Regions from separate parts of the Streptomyces sp. NPDC050121 genome, predicted to be linked through region 1. Evidence: riboswitches for the same ligand, from Rfam matches in the RefSeq annotation. Region 1 holds a riboswitch; the other holds the start of a gene.
What was found. Region 1 has a riboswitch for cobalamin ahead of ACIBTS_RS08335 (CbtB domain-containing protein). Riboswitches for the same ligand answer to the same signal wherever they lie in the genome.
Positions count from the first base shown of each region.

Region 2: linked by a shared signal. The riboswitch ahead of ACIBTS_RS30625 (ribonucleoside-diphosphate reductase subunit alpha) and the one ahead of ACIBTS_RS08335 (CbtB domain-containing protein) in region 1 are both predicted to bind cobalamin.

Region 1 is NZ_JBITJV010000004.1:264,746-268,950, reverse strand. It holds gene ACIBTS_RS08345 (MMPL family transporter) at 1-729, opposite strand, end outside; gene ACIBTS_RS08340 (VOC family protein) at 1,052-1,858, shown strand; cobalamin riboswitch at 2,021-2,175, shown strand; gene ACIBTS_RS08335 (CbtB domain-containing protein) at 2,214-2,435, shown strand; gene ACIBTS_RS08330 (CbtA family protein) at 2,458-3,216, shown strand; gene ACIBTS_RS08325 (histidine phosphatase family protein) at 3,314-3,916, opposite strand.
Region 2 is NZ_JBITJV010000023.1:119,623-123,827, forward strand. It holds gene ACIBTS_RS30625 (ribonucleoside-diphosphate reductase subunit alpha) at 1-1,966, opposite strand, end outside; cobalamin riboswitch at 2,090-2,247, opposite strand; gene ACIBTS_RS30630 (GNAT family N-acetyltransferase) at 2,283-2,792, opposite strand; gene mctP (monocarboxylate uptake permease MctP) at 3,570-4,205, opposite strand, start outside.

The DNA.
Region 1 (4,205 bases):
GACCGCCAGTCCCAGCATCGTCGCGAGCGTCCCGGTCGTCAGGGACAGCCCGAAGGTGCTGCCGAGGGCCATGATCGAGGCCATGCTGATCCCCACGCCCGTGACGGCGGTGAGCAGGGGGAGACCCGCGGCCGCGAGGGAACCGAAGGTGATCAGCAGGACGACGGCGGCCAGCGCGATGCCGATGGCCTCGGAGGAGCCGCCCGCCGCGGGCTGCTCGGCGAGCGCCGTGCCCCCGACCTCGACCGTGAGGCCCGACTCGCGCGCCGCGTCGACGGCCCTCTCCAGGGCCGTCTTGTCGGCGTCGGTGAGATCGGCGGCCTTGACCTTGTAGTTCACCGTGGCGTACGCGGTGGAGCCGTCCTCGCTGACCGCGCCCGCCGTGAACGGGTTCACGGCGCTCGCGACCCGGGGTTCGTCGCCCGCCTCGGTCACGAGCGTGTCGATGGCGGCGCGGTGCCCCGCCGCGGTCACCTTCTCGCCGTCGGGGGCCACGAACACGATGCGCGCGCCCGCCCCGTTGGCGTCCGAGCCGGGGAAACGCTCTCCGATCAGGTCGAACGCCTTCTGTGCCTCGATGCCGGGCATGAACGACGTGCCGTTGTCGGAGGCGGCGGGAGCCTTGGCGGCGCCGAACCCGACGGCGCCGAGGATCACCGCCCAGAGCAACGTCACGAGCCAACGCCGCTGGAAGGCGGTCCGGCCCATCCGGTACAGGAAGGTAGCCACGAGAAACGGTTCTCCAGGTCTGGGTTCGGGTGGACCACCAGCCTGGCCTGCGGGGGTGCGCCGGGGCATCGTGCTCGTGCTCGCACTTCCGCCTGGTGCCGACGCACCAAGTGACGGCCTGTTGTCATCCTCGAGGAGGACAGCCGGATACGGCCCGAGCATGAGACGGGGCCCGCAGCCGCAGCCACAGTCGCAATCCGGAGCCGCGGTCCGGAGCCGGGGAGCGGAGCCGCGGTCCGGAGCCGCTTTGCCGACGCGCGATTGTCAGTGCCGGGTGTCAGGCTGAGGTGTCAGGACCTGCGACCTGCGAAAGGGAATCGCCGTGATCACCACCGACCTCACTCCCGGCTCCCCCTGCTGGATCGACCTCGGCGCCCCCGACGTCCGGGCCGCCGCGGACTTCTACGGCGCGGTGCTGGGCTGGGAGTACGAGCCCATGGGGGGCGAGGGGGAGGAGATGCAGGGCGGGATGTTCCGCAAGGACGGCAAGACCGTCGCCGGGCTCGGCAAGCTGACCGAGGAGGGCGCGCGCTCGGCCTGGATGATCTACTTCACCGTCACCGACGCGGACGCCACGAGCCAGGCCGTGGAGCGCGGCGGCGGCACGGTGCGGGTGCCGACGCGGGACCTCGAGGACTGGGGCCGGATGGCGCAGTTCAACGACCCGCTGGGCGGCCAGTTCGCCGTCTGGCAGCCGGGGAAGGACTCGGGCTTCGAACTGGCGGACAAGCCGGGCTCGTTGTCCTGGACGGAGCTGTACACGAGCGACGCCGGGGCCGCCAAGGAGTTCTACGCCGGTGTCTTCGGCTGGCAGTTCGGCGACATGGAACTGCCGGGCGGCGGGGGCACGTACACCCTCGTCACGCCCGCCGGTCAGCCCGAGGAGCGCATGCAGGGCGGCCTCATGGAGGTCGCGAAAGAGGACCTCGCCCTCGCGCACGGGCGGCCGTACTGGCACCCGGTCTTCGCCGTCGCCGACTGCGACGCGGCGGTCGCCGAGGTCAACGGGAACGGCGGCAGCGTGCAGATGGGGCCGGCGGACGCGGAGGGCGTGGGCCGGCTGGCCGTCTGCCTCGACCCCTCGAATGCGGACTTCGTGCTCCTCACGCCGGCCGAGGCGACGCGATAGCCGCCGACCGGACGGCGTGCGCCCAGGCCCCGGTGTGATTCCGGCTGCGGCGGGCGGCTCCCGGGCAGGGGTGAAACCGGTGGTCCGCAGCCGTACGGGACGGGTGATACGGGCCACTTGGCGGGCGAGAGCGCGATCACGCCAGGTGGGGCGCTATTGGCCATGAACCCGACACACGGTACCGTCGCTCTGATATCGACGACGGCATCACGGAAGCCGGTGGGAATCCGGCACGGTCGCGCCACTGTGGTCGATGCGCCCTTTCTCGACACGGGGGCGCATCGCGAGTCAGACCCGGGACCGTCGTCCTGTGCACCACCGAGATGGGACGCGAACTCCCAGAGGAGGCCCTGCCATGGCTCAGCATGTCGCCCAGCCGACCGTCAACAACCCCGTCGTGCCCGCAAAGCTGCCGCTGAAGGACATCGCCCCGTGGGCCGTCTTCTTCGGCGTCCTGATGCTGGTCCTGCTGTACTTCGTCGGCGCCGAGCAGGGCGCCACCTCCGTCGTCTCCGGCGAGAACGTCCACGAGTGGGTGCACGACGCCCGCCACCTCCTCGGCTTCCCCTGCCACTGACCTGAGGGACGCCGCAACCCCGATGAACTCCGCAACGGTAAGAAACCTGCTCGTGCGGGGCATGCTCGCCGGCCTCGGCGCCGGCGTGCTCGCCCTGATCGTCGCCTATTTCCTCGGCGAACCGTATGTCGACAGCGCCATCGGCTTCGAGGAGTCCCACGCCGCCGGTCACGAGCACGAGGTCGAACTCGTCTCCCGCAGCCTGCAGTCCACCGCGGGGCTGGCCACGGGTGTGCTCCTCTACGGGGTGGCGTTCGGCGGTATCGCCGCCCTCGTCTACTGCTTCGCGCTCGGCCGCGTCGGCCGCTTCGGCCCCCGGGCCACGGCGCTGCTGCTGTCGGGCACCGCTCTGCTCGCCGTGTACGTCGTCCCGTTCCTGAAGTATCCGGCGAACCCGCCGTCCGTCGGCGACGCGGACACCATCGGTAAGCGCACCACCCTGTACTTCCTGATGATGGTGCTCAGTGTGCTTCTCGCGGTCGCCGCCGTGATCGTGGGCAAGCGGCTCGCGCCGAAGCTGGGCAACTGGAACGCCACCGTCGCCGCCGTCCTGGGCTTCGTGCTGGTCATTGGGCTGGCGTACGAGTTCCTGCCCGTCGTCAACGAGGTACCGGCGGACTTCCCGGCCACGCTGCTGTGGCGGTTCCGGCTCTCCGCGCTCGCGATGCAGGTCACGTTGTGGGCCGGCTTCGGCCTGGTCTTCGGTGAACTGGCCGAGCGAGCGCTGCACCCGAAGCCGTCCGGCGTGTCCGCGGGCTCGGCGGCGGCGGCCCCGCACTGACAGGTCCGACACCAAGTTCAACAGCATGGTGCGACACCACGGTTCAACACCCCGAGAGGGCCCGCGGAAGTGTTCGCGGGCCCTCTCGGGTTTCTCGTCATGAGCCGTCGGCGTGCGGCTCGGACGGGTCCAGCGGATGGCCGATCCGCAGGTTCCAGCGGCCGCTTCGCCCACTGATCGTGGTGGCCGTCAGCGGCGGTACGTCGACCCGCCAGAAGGCGGCCGGGGGCGCCCCCAGCACATGGACCACCACGGCTCGTACGACCTCCGGTTCGACGACGGCGAGCGTACGGCCGCCCATGTCCTGGGCCGTCTCCAGCCAACGCCGCACCCGCCCGCACAACTCCTCGACGGACTCCCCGCCATGGGGTGCGGACGCGGGATCGGCGAGCCAGCGGGCCACCGCCTCCGGCTCCCCGGCGCCGACCTCGGCGAGCGTCAGGCCCCGCCAGCGCCCCACGTCCAGCCCCGCGAGATCGGCCGGCTCCGCCGACTGCGCCGCGTCGAGACCGAGCGCGGCCGCCGTCTCCCGGCAGCGCACGCTCGGAGAGGCGACGACCCGCGCGGCCGTGGGCAGGGTTTTGGCCGCGCCCCGGGCCCGGGCCTGCCCGGCGGCGTCGATCGAACCCCCGTCGTCGAAACGGCCCTGCCGCAGCGACGCGTTCGTCGCAGGCGAGACGAAGGTGACACGACTGGTCACTGGGCGGCTCCTCTTGGTCCGGTCACGGCGTGGTCCTGGCGTGGTCCTGATATGCGCTCACCGTGGGCCCAGAAACCGTATGTGCGGGCGGTCGTCGGGGCCGGTGCGGGTGACGCTGGCGCGAACGCCGTACACGTCCGCGACGAGGGTCTCGGTGAGCCCGGACCGCGATCATGCTCCAGTGGCCGGTGCCCCGCCCGTCGCCCTTACCGCTGCGCGTCAGCTCCGGAGTCACACCGGATTCCCTGACCCGCGCACGTACGGATACGCACATGGGTACGACTGGCCT
Region 2 (4,205 bases), on a different contig from region 1:
CGTTCACCAGATACGAGTTGACCTGGAGGAACTCGCCGGACAGCGTCTCGCGCTTGAACAGGTTGGACACCTGCGGCTCGATGCACTCGTACACGCCGGCGATGGAGGCGATGGTGGCGGTGGGCGCGATCGCCAGCAGCAGCGAGTTGCGCAGGCCGGTCGCCGCGATCCGCTCGCGCAGCGCCGCCCAGCGCTCCGGCCAGGTGAACTCGACGCCGTAGTGGTCGGGGTGCAGCACTCCCCGGGCGGTCCGGGTCTTCTCCCAGGCGGGCAGCGGGCCGCTGCGCTCGGCGAGATCGGCGGACGCCTCGTATGCGGCGAGCATGATGCGTTCGGCGATCCGGGTGGACAGCGCCTTCGCCTCGGCCGAGTCGAAGGGCAGCCGCAGCTTGAAGAAGACGTCCTGCAGACCCATCGCGCCGAGGCCGACCGGCCGCCAGCGGGCGTTGGAGCGGCCCGCCTGCTCGGTCGGGTAGAAGTTGATGTCGACGACCCGGTCGAGGAAGGTGACGGCCGTGCGGACGGTCTCGTCCAGCCGCTCCCAGTCGATGTCGCCGGCCGTGGCGTCGACGAACGCGCCGAGGTTCACCGAGCCCAGGTTGCACACGGCCGTCTCGCCGTCGTCCGTGACCTCCAGGATCTCCGTGCACAGGTTGGAGGAGTGCACGACATGGCCCGGCTCGGCCGTCTGGTTGGCGGTGCGGTTGGCGGCGTCCTTGAAGGTCATCCAGCCGTTGCCGGTCTGCGCGAGGGTACGCATCATGCGGCCGTACAGGTCACGGGCCGGGATGGTCTTCTTCGCGAGACCGTCCGCCTCCGCCTTGCGGTAGGCGGCGTCGAACTCCTCGCCCCACAGGTCGACCAGCTCGGGCACGTCGGAGGGGGAGAACAGCGACCAGTCGGCGTCGGCGTTGACCCGGCGCATGAACTCGTCCGGGATCCAGTGCGCGAGGTTCAGGTTGTGCGTACGGCGGGCGTCCTCGCCGGTGTTGTCCCGCAGTTCAAGGAACTCCTCGATGTCGGAGTGCCAGGTCTCCAGGTAGACGGCGGCCGCGCCCTTGCGCCGGCCGCCCTGGTTCACGGCGGCGACGGAGGCGTCCAGGGTCTTCAGGAACGGGACGATGCCGTTGGAGTGCCCGTTGGTCCCGCGGATCAGCGAACCGCGGCTGCGGATGCGGGAGTACGACAGTCCGATGCCGCCGGCGTGCTTCGACAGCCGGGCCACCTGGTGGTAGCGGTCGTAGATGGAGTCCAGCTCGTCGATCGGGGAGTCGAGGAGGTAGCAGGAGGACATCTGGGGGTGCCGCGTACCGGAGTTGAAGAGGGTGGGGGAGGACGGCAGATAGTCGAGCCGGCTCATCAGCCGGTAGAGCGCGGCGACCTCGTCAAGGGAGCGGACGCCCGCTTCTGAATTGGGCGCAGTGTTTTCGGCGAGGCCGCAGGCGACGCGCAGCAGGAAATGCTGGGGTGTCTCGACGACCTTGCGGGTGATCGGGTGCCGCAGCAGGTAGCGGCTGTGCAGGGTGCGCAGACCGAAGTAGCCGAAACGGTCGTCGGCGTCGGCGTCGACCAGCGCGTCGAGGCGGGCCGCGTGGACGCGCACGAACTCGGCGGTGCGGTCCGCGATCAGGCCCTCGCGGTGGCCGACGGCGACCGACGTGGTGAACGACGTGACGTCCTGCGAGGCGGCCTCCGCGGCGATGCCGACGGTCAGCAGCCGGGCGGCCAGCTTCGAGTAGGCGGGGTCCTCGGAGATCAGGCCGGCGGCCGCCTCCGTGGCCAGCTCGCGCAGCTCCGCCTCGTCGGCCCGCGCGGACCGGCCGCGCAGGGCCGCGGCGGCGACCCGGCCGGGGTCGGCGTCGGGCAGGTCGGCGGTCAGCTCGGTCAGGGTACGCAGCAACGCGGTACCGGGACCGTCGGTCTCCAGCTCGGTCACTGAAGCCGGTTCGGCTGGCGCGATGGTCACGTGAGGCTCTCCCTCGCTCGGCGGTGGACCTGGCGGAGGGCAGGGGGCAGCACACGAGCGCACGGGGCGTCGCGTCCACCGGCCCACTCCACGAGGCCCGGACGTCAGGGCACCCGGACCTGATGGGCCGGGCACGCTGTCGGCAGGTCCTCGGACTGACGCTCGTGCGCGGCTGTTCTGAATACAGATGTGCACAAGTACACCGTTGCGGGACAGTTCCGGATTCGCACCGGATTCCCCTGTGGCGACAGCGAGCACGAGCATACATCTTGTGCTCGCCTGTCACGCCACCCCCAGATGTTGTGTCGAGGTGGTTTCAGAGCGTCAACTTATAGGTGAGGAGAGTGAAGTCGCCCAGCTCCGGGACGGGGTTCCAGTCCCGCTCGGGTGTACGGACGAAGCCGAGACGTTCGTAGATGCGGTGGGCGGCGTACATGGTGCGCTGGGTCGACAGGACGACGGTGGTGCAGCCCTCGACGGCTCGCGCGCGCTCGACGCAGGCCCGCACCAGAGCCTCGCCCGCGCCCCGGCCACGAGCGGTACGGCCGACCGCGAGCATACGGATCTCGGTCTCCCCGGGGCCCGCGATGTCCGTCATGAGGTTGCCCGGGCCCGGGACGAAGGTGACTCCGCCGAGGAGGACGCCGCCCTCGACGGCCACGAATACCTCGGCGGCCGACGCCCGCTCCGCGACGTTCTTGAGCTTGTGGAGGTACGGGTCGCTCTCTCCGAAGTCGAGGAGACCGTCGTCCAGATAGGCGCGGGCGGTCAGCTCGCCGAGCGCCTCGAACTCGCCGTTCTCCACCCGCCGTATCACGATGTCCATGGGCCCGAGTCTGCCGGACGCCCGCGCCCGCGGGCTCGTGACTTTCGCGACGCGGCGGCCGAGTCGCGGGGCGTGGCGGGAGTGATTCCATGGAGGTAGGCGTTGTCGCCCTCCAGAACACACCGTGACCAGGGGCGTTCGTCACCCGCCCGGCAAGCAACGGCCGCGCAACGCGCCGATGGCGACGCTCGATCCGAGATGCGGCTGTCACCGCGTCGGGGCGTCGTCCTCGCCCGCCGGCACCGACTGCCGAGGCGTCTGGAGGCCCGCCGCGGCGTCACCCGCCCCAAGAAGTGGCGCCGATGGGTCTCCTACGCGAACCTGACAGGCTCGTCTGGCTGATCGCCGTGCCGGCCATCGTCGCGTGGTGCGCGGAGGGCCTTTACAGGCCCTGTCTGCTCGTCGGCGGCGTGGGCGCGGGGAAGGCCGCCGTCCTGGTGCGGCTCAGCGAACTGCTGCAGCCGGGCATGCAGCCCGGTACCTCGCTCCCGCCCGTACCGGGCTCCACATGTCTGCCTGATGCAAGTTCCAGCTCTGCCCCCACCCTCCCCGGGGCTCGGTGCCCCGGGGAGAGATCCGCGAGCCGTTCTGCCGCCGGCAGCAGGCCCTGCTCCCCGGCCGGTCCGCCGCTGCTTCCCCGGGATCCTGAGCAGGAAGACCCCGCACTGGGTCGGCATGCGCGTCCGGGAAGTGGACCGCTTCTGGGACGTGATGGCCGGCCGGACCCGCGACTGGGGCGTGCTTCCCCGTGAGCTCGGGCCCTGGCCTGTCGGGCCGTCAGTGGGCGCTGCCCGCCGTCGCCGGAGGCAGCTCCACCTGCACCCCCGCGTCCCCGGCGTCCGCCGTGTAGTCCTCCGGCTTTGTCTCGTCGACGCCCTCGGGGGCCTTGGCCGCCTTCAGGACGAAGGTGAGGACCACGGTGACGACGACGTTGAGGACGAACGCCGTCAGGCCGATGTAGCCGATCTCGCCGATGCCCGGGATCTCCTTCGCCGAGCCGCCGAAGTGCTTCTGGGTCGGGGAGGCCACGCCGTACGCGGCGAAGGTGCCGTAGATCATGCCGACCGCCCAGCCGGCGAGCAGCGCCCAGCGGTGGAACCAGCGGGTGAAGAGGCCGCCGACCAGGGCCGGGAAGGTCTGCAGGATCCAGATGCCGCCCAGCAGCTGGAAGTTGATGGCGACCGTCTTGTCCATGGTGAGGACGAACACCAGGGCCCCCACCTTCACAAGGAGCGAGACCAGCTTGGAGACCTTCGTCTCCTGCGCGGGCGTCGCGTCCGGCTTGATGAAGTCCTTGTAGATGTTGCGGGTGAAGAGATTCGCGGCCGCGATCGACATGATGGCGGCCGGCACGAGCGCGCCGATGCCGATCGCCGCGAACGCCACGCCCGCGAACCAGTCGGGGAACATGTC